Regions from separate parts of the Arthrobacter sunyaminii genome, predicted to be linked through region 3. Evidence: riboswitches for the same ligand, from Rfam matches in the RefSeq annotation. Region 3 holds a riboswitch; each other region holds the start of a gene.
What was found. A riboswitch is a leader RNA that binds a small molecule or an ion and turns the genes downstream of it on or off. The one in region 3 is predicted to bind S-adenosylmethionine.
Positions count from the first base shown of each region.

Region 1: another riboswitch for S-adenosylmethionine. It lies ahead of KG104_RS01010 (LLM class flavin-dependent oxidoreductase); the one in region 3 lies ahead of KG104_RS15415 (hypothetical protein).
Region 2: another riboswitch for S-adenosylmethionine. It lies ahead of KG104_RS05670 (bifunctional o-acetylhomoserine/o-acetylserine sulfhydrylase); the one in region 3 lies ahead of KG104_RS15415 (hypothetical protein).

Region 1 covers NZ_CP076456.1:201,310-204,577, forward strand. The annotation lists gene KG104_RS01000 (aliphatic sulfonate ABC transporter substrate-binding protein) at 1-276, opposite strand, end outside; gene KG104_RS01005 (ABC transporter ATP-binding protein) at 384-1,208, opposite strand; SAM riboswitch class IV at 1,608-1,722, shown strand; gene KG104_RS01010 (LLM class flavin-dependent oxidoreductase) at 1,758-3,179, shown strand.
Region 2 covers NZ_CP076456.1:1,292,240-1,295,507, reverse strand. The annotation lists gene metX (homoserine O-acetyltransferase MetX) at 1-689, opposite strand, end outside; gene KG104_RS05670 (bifunctional o-acetylhomoserine/o-acetylserine sulfhydrylase) at 698-2,014, opposite strand; SAM riboswitch class IV at 2,086-2,201, opposite strand; gene KG104_RS05665 (VOC family protein) at 2,379-3,029, shown strand.
Region 3 covers NZ_CP076456.1:3,401,483-3,404,750, reverse strand. The annotation lists gene KG104_RS15425 (3-hydroxyacyl-CoA dehydrogenase family protein) at 1-200, shown strand, start outside; gene KG104_RS15420 (tyrosine-protein phosphatase) at 210-938, shown strand; gene KG104_RS15415 (hypothetical protein) at 892-1,278, opposite strand; SAM riboswitch class IV at 1,294-1,430, opposite strand; gene KG104_RS15410 (LLM class flavin-dependent oxidoreductase) at 1,488-2,513, opposite strand; gene KG104_RS15405 (RBBP9/YdeN family alpha/beta hydrolase) at 2,586-3,137, shown strand; gene KG104_RS15400 (ATP-dependent DNA ligase) at 3,160-3,268, shown strand, end outside.

The DNA.
Region 1 (3,268 bases), 710 kb from region 3:
GGAGCCGGCCGACTGCACCCACTCCACCGTGACGCCGTCGTCGGCGAGGGCGGATTCCAGCCAGCCCTGGTCCTTGATGATCAGGCTGAGCGGGTTGTAGGTGGCGAAGTCGAGGGTGAGGGTTCCGCCGTCGGCCGCGCCGGCGTCGGCGGCGGCATCGGAATCCTCGCCTGCCACGCAACCGGTCAGCAGCAGGGAAGCTGCGGCGGCGGCTGCGGCCAGGGCCTTGAGCGCGGTGCGGGAAGCTGAGGGGGAACTGAGGGAACGGCTGTTCATGGAAATTCTTTCTGATGAGTTGGCTGCGAGGCATCGCGGTTCATGCGCAAAATGGGCGCAGAACGGCGGGGGTAGCGGCCCTTAGACGGGTGACGCCGGGAGAAGTTCTAGTGGCGGTCGACGCCGAGGCGGGCCAGGAGCTCGCCGCGCATTCGGGCCAGCTCGGCCGAGGCGCGGTTCCGCGGGCGCGGGCCGGGCACGGTGATGGTGTCTGTAATGGTGGCTCCGGAAGCACCGGGCTCCCTGCCCAGGACGATGATGCGGTCCGCCAGCTGGAGGGCTTCGTCCACGTCGTGGGTTACCAGCAGCACCGTGGTGGGGGTGGCCCGGTGAACCGCGAGCAGCAGGTCCTGCATCTTCAGTCGGGTCAGGGCATCCAGTGCACCGAACGGTTCATCCAGCAGGAGCACGCCGGGCGTGCGGGCAAGGGCCCGGGCAAGAGAAGCGCGCTGCGCCATGCCGCCGGAAACTGCCCGGGGACGGTGTTTGGCGAAGGCGGCCAGTTCCACCAGCTCCAGCAGTTCGGCCACCTTGGCCTTGCCGTTCTTGGCGCTGATGCCCTTGGGCAGGCCCATGGCGATGTTGGCCTGCAGGGTTTGCCAGGGCAGCAGCCGCGGTTCCTGGAACGCGACGGCGCACCGGTCATCAATGCCGCGCACGGGTGTTCCGTTGATCCGGACTTCCCCGCTGGTTGGAGCGTCCAGGCCGGCTGCGGCCCGCAGGAGCGTGGACTTTCCGCAGCCGCTGGAGCCCAGGATGGCCAGGACTTCGCCGGCATGTACGTCAAAGGTGATGTCCCGCAGCACCTGGTGGGTTTCACCGCCGGAGCCGAATGCGCGGCCGAGGGAGGAAAAGGCAACGGGAAGGGCGGAGCCGGCGGCGCGCGTTTGGGGCGGCGCGGCGGCAGGGGACTGTGAAGCCAGAGCGGTCATGTTAACTCTCCATCGGTCCTGGCAGTAGCACCCTACGGATAACGCCTTGGGCCGGTAGGCCTCCTGCGGTGTTGTCCTCGCTATTGCCGTCCCTCAAGGAGGAGGTACGGCAACCAGGGTTGCTGCGGCTTCACTGATCCAGGTCTCTCAGCCGCTCGGGATGGTCAAGAGCAACTAAACGCGCGATTGCGGAAACCGGCAAGTCCCCCGCGTAATATTTCGACGCCGCCTGTGCCGGCGGGGGCGCCGGGGGGGTGGGAGTGGAGGCCAAGCTATCTGTGGAGTCTGGGACAGGATGGGGCGTGCTGCCAACCAGTGGTCATGCGGGGTCATAAATCCGTTCACACGGGGTCATGTTCTTTCCTTGCCTGTTCCGCTGTGCAAATACTGGTGGCGAAGGATCATGAGTCCCAACGCAAAGCTCTGGCTGGTTGGGCGGCAACCCTCTTTCCGTAGCGGGGTGCCCCAGATGAGGATCCGGCCGTGTCGCGTCCGCGAACGGCAAGTACGGCGCCCCAGCGGGTGCGTCCCGTCCCGAAGGATTTCCCCGTGTCCGAATCATCTTCCTCAACACCTCAGAACAGCCGGCGGCAGATCCGGTTCAACGCCTTTGACATGAACTGCGTGGGCCATCAGTCTCCGGGACTGTGGCGCCATCCGCAGGACCAGTCCGCGAATTACACGGATCTCCGCTATTGGGCCAACCTGGCCCAAACCTGCGAGCGCGGATTGTTTGACGGCATTTTTATCGCAGACGTCCTGGGTACCTATGACGTGTATGGAAACTCCAACGAGGCCACACTGCGGCAGGGCACCCAGGTGCCGGTGAATGACCCGCTGCTGCTGGTCTCCGCCATGGCACTGGTCACCGAGCACCTCGGTTTCGGCATCACCGCGGGAACAGCCTATGAACACCCCTACCCCTTCGCGCGGCGCCTCTCCACCCTGGACCACCTCACCAACGGCCGGGTTGGCTGGAACGTGGTTACCGGCTACCTGCCCTCGGCGGCCCGCAACATGGGTGCCGAAGACCAGCTTGAGCACGACGAGCGCTACAACCACGCGGATGAATACCTCGAGGTGATCTACAAGCTGCTGGAAGGCTCCTGGGAGGATGACGCCGTCGTCCGGGACAAGGACAGCGGCATCTTCACCGACCCGGCGAAGGTGCATGACATCAACCATGAGGGCAAGTACTTCAAGGTTCCCGGCATCCATATCAGTGAGCCGTCACCGCAGCGCACCCCGGTGATCTTCCAGGCCGGCGCCTCGCCGCGGGGCATTGCCTTTGCCGCCGGCAATGCCGAGGCCGTCTTCGTGGGCGCCCCCACGAAGGAAAAGCTCAGGGCCACGGTCACCCGGATTCGTGATGCCGCCGAAGCCGCCGGCCGGGACCGCCACTCCATCCGGATCTACACGCTGCTGACCATCATCACCGCGGCAACATCCGAGGAAGCCGAAGCCAAGCATGTGGACTACCAGCGGTACGCCAGCGACGAGGGTGCCCTGGCCCTGATGTCCGGCTGGCTCGGCGTGGATCTGTCCACCTACAACCTGGACGAGCCGCTGGGCAATGTGCAGTCCAATGCGATCCAGTCTGCCGCGGACAACTTCCAAAAAGCGAAGGACGACGGCGAACCCTGGACGGTGCGCGACATCGCCGAATCCGCGGGGATCGGCGGGCTGGGTCCGCGGCTGGTGGGCTCGGGGTCCGACGTCGCCGAGGAGCTGATCCGGTGGGTGGAAGAGACCGATGTGGACGGCTTCAACCTGGCCTACGCCATTACCCCGGGTACCTTCGAGGACGTGGTGGAATTTGTGGTGCCGGAGCTGCAGAAGCGCGGTGCCTACCGGACGGAATATACCCCGGGGACGCTGCGCCACAAGCTCTTCGGTGCCGGTGACAAGCTGCCCGAAAACCACCGCGGCGCGTCCTTCCGTCTGCAGCCGGCAGGGATTCCGGCACGCTGAGGGGTTCCGCCGTCCGGCCGGAGGTTTGCGGGGCGGGTTCCGGGCGGGGCCATTGACCGGGGACGGACTGCCTCCTTACGTTTGAAGGG
Region 2 (3,268 bases), 1.8 Mb from region 3:
CCGAGACCGGCAACGGGAGCCCTGCCGTTGTAATAGTCGCCGCCGTTGAAGTCCGGATCCAGCCGGATGGCTTCCAGCTGCGCCTGGCCAAAGGCAATTTGCTCCGCGGAACTGGCAGCGGTGCAGGCAATGACGGCGCAGCGCTGCACCCGGCCGGGTTCGGTGGCGGCCCATTCCAAAGCACGGGCGCCGCCCAGGGAACCGCCGAGCACGGTGTGCCAGACGCGGATTCCCAGCTGATCGGCCAGGCGTGCCTCAGCGCGGACCGAGTCCCGGACCGTGACAAAGGGAAACCGCGAACCCCACGGGAGCCCCTGCGGATCCGGTGACGAGGGTCCGGTGGATCCGTAGCAGCCGCCGAGCATGTTGATGCAGACGACAAAGTACCGGTCAGTGTCCACCGTCTTGCCCGGACCCACCAGTGCGTCCCACCAGCCGTCCTCGTCGCTGCTGCCCCGGGCCACGTGGGTGCTGCCGGTGAGGGCGTGGGCCACCAGTACGGCATTGTCCGCATCCGCGTTGAGGGTCCCCCACGTCTCGTAGGCAAGGGAAACGTCCGGCAGGTAGCCTCCGGTTTCCAGGTGCAGGCTGCCGATGCGCGCATGCCGCAGCACCCCGTCCCCGGCGGAGTGCTGCGGCGCGGTGCGGCCGGCGGTTCCGGCAGCGTTTGAGGTAGAAGGAAGTGTCACGCTGCCCGCTACGCTCCCTTGGCTGCCCGGAACCCGGCGTCGAGGTCCGCAATAATGTCGTCAATGTGCTCAATGCCCACTGAAAGCCGGACCAGCCCGGGGCTGACTCCCGCTGCCAGCTGCGCCTCGGCCCCCAGCTGGCTGTGGGTGGTCGACGCCGGATGAATGACCAGGGAGCGCACGTCACCCACGTTCGCCACATGGGAGTGCAGGTCCAGGGCATCCACGAACCGCTTGCCGGCGTCGATGCCGCCGTTGATCTCGAAGGAGACAATGGCGCCCGTTCCGCGCGGCCCGTAATGGCGTCCGCGCTCGAACCACGGGCTGGACTCCAGGCCCGCATAGGCGACGGAGACGACGTCGTCGTGCCCTTCCAGCCAGTTGGCCACCGCGACGGCGTTGCTCACGTGCCGCTCCATGCGCAGGCTCAGGGTTTCCAGGCCCTGGGCAATGAGGAACGCGTTGAACGGGGACACGGAGGAGCCAAGATCGCGCAGCAGCTGGACCCGCGCCTTGAGGATGTAGGCGAGGTTGGCACCCAGAATGCCGCCGGCGCCCAGGTCACGGGCATAGACGAGACCGTTGTAGCTCTCATCCGGGGTGTTGAAGCCGGGGAATTTCTCCGGATCGGCACCGAAGTCAAAATTGCCCGAATCCACGATGACGCCCGCAATGGCGGTACCGTGCCCGCCGAGGTACTTGGTGGCCGAGTGCACCACAATGTCCGCACCCCACTCGATGGGCCGGATCAGGTACGGGGTGGAGAGCGTGTTGTCCACGATCAGGGGAATACCGGCCTCATGCGCCACTGCGCTGATGCCCTCGATGTCCAGTACGTCCTGGCGGGGGTTGGAGACCACCTCACCGAAGAAGGCCTTGGTGTTGGGCTGCACCGCCGCCCGCCACTGCTCCAGATTGTCCGGATCGGCCACGAACGTTGTGGTGATGCCGAACTTCTTCAGCGTGTGCTTGAACAGGTTGTACGTGCCGCCGTAGAGGCTGGGGCTGGCCACAATGTGGTCTCCGGCTTCGGCCACGTTGAGAATGGCGAAGGTTTCCGCGGCCTGCCCGGAGGCGAGCAGAAGTGCCCCGATCCCGCCTTCAAGGGAAGCGATCCGGTTTTCCACCGCTTCCTGCGTGGGGTTGCCGATGCGGGTGTAGATGGGGGCAAGCTCAGCCAGGGCGAACCGGTTGGCCGCTGCTTCCGCACTGGGAAAGACAAAGGACGATGTCTGGTAAATAGGCAGGGCGCGGGCGCCGGTAGCGGCGTCGGGCTCCTGGCCGGCATGGATGGAACGGGTTTCGAAGGACCAGTTTTCTGACACTGCTTAGCTCCCATAACCTAAGGGCCGCACAGAGACTTCCGGCCGGAACAAGGTAACCGGCAGCCACGTGGGACCCGCGCTTGCCCTGCATCCGTTGAGGCAGGGCCAGGTCTTCACCCGGGGCACCCCACCGCGGTTGGAGGGTTGCCGGCCAGCAAGCCGGGGCTATCTGCTGGCACTCATGACCTATCCCCTATGAAAACGGATAAGTCCGGCGCCTGCAAGGAGTGTGACGGATCATTTCCAGGGCGTCGGCGGCACGGATGGCGCGTACCTTTTCCCGGCGGCTGCGGGGAAAGCGCCTTTGGCCGCCTTAGGTGGTCCTAAGTCGAGACGCTGGTCACAACGTGCCATTATGGGCCGCATGCGCTTGGACCATGTATCTTATGCCAGTGAATCCGACGGTCTTTTGGCCACGACAGAGAGGATCGCAGACGCTCTGGGAGCGGACTTCGTCAAGGGCGGCGTCCATCCGCGTTTTGGTACGCGGAACATGATCCTTCCCCTGGCCAACCATCAGTACGTCGAGGTGGTGGAGGCCCTGAACCACCCGGCCTCGGACAAGGCTCCCTTCGGCCAGGCAGTGCGCCAGCGCTCCGAGTGCGGCGGCGGCTGGATGGGCTGGTGCGTGGCCGTGGATGACCTCGCCCCCTTTGAAGAACGGCTTGGACGGCTCTCCGTTCCGGGCAACCGGAAGTTCCCCGACGGACAGGAACTGACCTGGCGGCAGATCGGCATCAACGGCCTGATCGCCGACCCCCAGGTGCCGTACATGCTGCGCTGGGATGACGGAACCGAGGAACTGCACCCCTCGGCCGCCCTGCCCGGCATGCCCGGTGCCGTGAAGCTGGACTCGCTGACCATCGCCGGCTCCGCTGACCGTGTGGCGCAGTGGCTGGGCACCCCGGCCGAGGAACCGCTGGAGAACGTGGGTGTCACGTGGATTTCCCCCAAGGGCACGCCCGGCATCATGTCCGTCACGTTCAACACGGCCAAGGGCCTCGTCGAGATCTAGTTCTGCTGCCGTTCTGGGCATCCGCGCACCTTTCGGGCGGACCGGACCCCTGATCCGCTGCCGTTTTGGGCAGCTGCGCACCTTTTGGGCGGACCGGACCCCTGATCCGCTGCCGTTCTGGGCATCCGCGCACCCTTCGGGAAATCACTGCCGGTCCGCACCGGCAGCAGAATCCCAATCCGGATGCGCCTGCCCAAAGTGGTCGCCTTTCCCGGTGGCGGCGGAACCAGTTGGGCAAA
Region 3 (3,268 bases):
CCATGGTCCTGGGCTACAAGCACCCCACGGGACCGCTGCGGACCACCGACATTGTGGGTCTGGACGTGCGCCTGGGCATTGCCGAGTATCTTGCCGAAACCCTTGGTCCGCGGTTTGAACCGCCGCAGATCCTTCGTGACAAGGTGGCGCGCGGCGAGCTCGGCCGGAAGTCCGGCAAGGGCTTCTTCGACTGGTCCTAGAGTGGCGTGATGGGCAACCGGGATGTGGAGTGGGAAGGCGCGGCGAATGCCCGTGACCTGGGCGGCATCCCGGTTGCCGGCGGCGGCTCCGTGGCACCCGGCCGGATCTTCCGGATGGGCCGGTCCGAATGGCTCACTGAGCGCGGCTGGGCGCAGGCCCGCGAAGCAGGCGTCCGCACCGTCGTCGACCTCCGCAACGACGTCGAGCAGGGCCGCCGGGACACCGACCCGGAGGTGGGCGCCGACGCCGCCGCCGGCATCACCTTCCTGACCCGGCCCACCCAGGAAGCGAACGATCCCGACTTCACCGCGCTCTGCGGCCCGTACATGGATTCACCCAAGTGGTATCGGGAGAACCTGCGCCGCTGGCCGGAGAAGATCGCCGCCGTCGTTCAGGCCCTCGCAGACGCCGACGACGGCGCGGTGGTGATCCACTGCTCCGCCGGCCGGGACCGCACCGGGCTCATTGCCATGCTGCTGCTCCAGCTGGCCGGGGCATCACCGGAGGCCATTGCCGATGATTATGAGCAGGCGGTCCGCGGTATTAATGCCTTCCACGCCACGCAGGTGCATCCGCGGGAAAAGCCGCTGACTCCCGATCAGGAAGCCGCCCGGGTGGCCGACGGACGGCGTGAACTGTTCCGCGCCCTGGACGGGCTGGACGCGGAACAGTACCTGCGCGACGCCGGGCTCAGCCCTGCTGTGCTGAAGCGGCTTCGGCGCCGGATGCTGAACTGAAGCCGCTACACGGCCTGAGCTTTTCCGGCGTCGCCAAGTAGAAAAAAGAGCGCCGGGCCGGGCCGTCGAAACCGCCGGGGACCAGGAGCGAGGAGTATCGGGCGCACCACTGGGCCGCTCCGCCGGAACCGGCGAGGGCCAGGGCCAGCGTCGGCAGGTCATGGAACCACATCAGCTGCTGCCTGCCGTCCACGACCACCTGGACGATGCCCAGGTCCAGGTCCACGTAGGCCTGGGCATCCACCCAGTCATCGAAGCCAACAAGCTTCTTGGCATGGATCTGATGGATGTTATGGCCGGGCCGGAAGCTGGCGCAGCGGGTGTCACTGGAAGTGCTCACAGCGTGTTCCTTTACAGGTTGTCCTTGCCTGCGCCGGGCGGCGTCAGGCCGCTTCGTCATCCGAACCACCCGCCGAACATGGGGTTGGTGTGAGGCCAGTCGGAGCTTTTACGGACCCGGATTCCTCCGGGCGTTGGCCACCTCTCGTGAAGCTGACACCACCATAGCGCATGCCGGTGACAGCCGGGAACCGCCGGGTGCGGGAGGCATCAGCGCCAGCCGGCCGCCGGCGCGACATGCTTCACGATGTTCTCCAGCAGCTGCACGTTGTAGTCCACGCCCAGCTGGTTGGGCACCGTCACCAGAAGCGTGTCCGCAGCCTGAACCGCGGCGTCCGCGGCAAGCTGGGCGGCAATGACATCAGGTTCGCCAATGTAGCTCTTGCCGAACCGGGCCAGGCCGCCGTCGAGCCGCCCCACCTGGTCGCGTCCCTCGGCCTGGGCGCGCAGCCCGAAATACCGGCGGTCGGTGTCGGTCACCAGCGGAATGACGCTGCGGCTGACGGATACCCGCGGAGTCCCCTCATGTCCCGCATCGGCCCAGGCCTTGCGGAACACCGCAATCTGCTCGGCCTGGAGCTCGTCGAAGGGAACTCCTGTATCCTCCGTCAGCAGGGTGGAGCTCATCAGGTTCATGCCCTGTTCGCCGGTCCACTTGGCCGTCGCCCGGGTTCCGGAACCCCACCAGATCCGTTCTGCGAGGCCGGGGGACTGCGGATCGATGGCCAGTGCGTCGGAACTGCCGGTCATCATCGGATCCGCGTTCGCCAAACCTGCACCGGCAATCGCAGCCCGGAACACCAGCGTGTGCTTGCGGGCCTCATCCGCATCGGTGCTGTCCCCGGTGGGAACGTAGCCAAATGCCTCATATCCGCGCAGCGCGGGCTCGGGTGAACCCCGGCTCAGGCCCAGCTGAAGCCTGCCGCCGCTGATCAGATCCGCGGCCGCCGCTTCTTCGGCCATGTACAGCGGATTTTCGTAGCGCATATCGATCACCGCCGTGCCCAGTTCAAGCCGGTGAGTCCGTGCGGCCATGGCGGACAGCAGAGGGAACGGCGCAGCGAACTGCGGGGCGAAGTGGTGGACCCGAAGGAAGGCTCCGTCAATACCCGCTTCCTCGGCTGCCACCGCCGTTTCGACGGTCTGCAGCAGGGCGTCCCTGGCGGTGCGGACAAAGGAACCCTGCACGTCGCGGTAATGTCCAAAGGACAGGAAACCGATCTTCTTCATGTTCATTGACAGCACCGGTTTCCGAGCAGATATTCCCGGCTGCCGGCTCCCGGCACCACAGGATGAGAGGCGAACAGCATGCACCTGACCATGGTCCCCGGGATCGGCGGCTCCAATGATGAGCACTGGCAAAGCCGGTGGCAGGACGGTGCCCCGGACGTGTCCCGGATTTCGCCGTCGTCGTGGGATGACCCGAACCTGGAGAACTGGATGGACGCGCTCGACGACGCCGCCGGCTCCCGCGGCGGTGACACCATCCTCGTGGCCCACAGCCTGGGCTGCCTGGCCTCCGCCGAGTGGCTGCTGCGCAATCCGAAAGGCGCCCGGGGTGTGCTGCTGGTGGCGCCGCCGGATCCGGCCGAGCCGGCCTTCCCGGACACTGCCGGATCTTTCCGGGACCCGCGGTTGGAGCCGCTTCCGGTGCCCGGACTGCTGGTTGCCAGCGAAAACGATCCCTACTGCACCCTCCCCGGAGCACGGCTGCTGGCCCAGGCCTGGGGTGTCCCCGTGATCGACGCCGGAGCACTGACCCACATCAATGATGAAAGCGGCATCGGGAACTGGCAGCAGGGCCGGGACCTGCTGACCGCGTTTGCCGCGGGGCTGGGCGTTTCCATTCCCCTCGGCTGAAAACCGGGTAAGAATGGGGCCCATGAAACTTCCGGTAATGCCGCCCGTAGCCCCCATGCTGGCCAAAGCCGTGACTGCGCTGCCCGAGGGGGACTACTCCTATGAGCCCAAGTGGGACGGTTTCCGCTCCA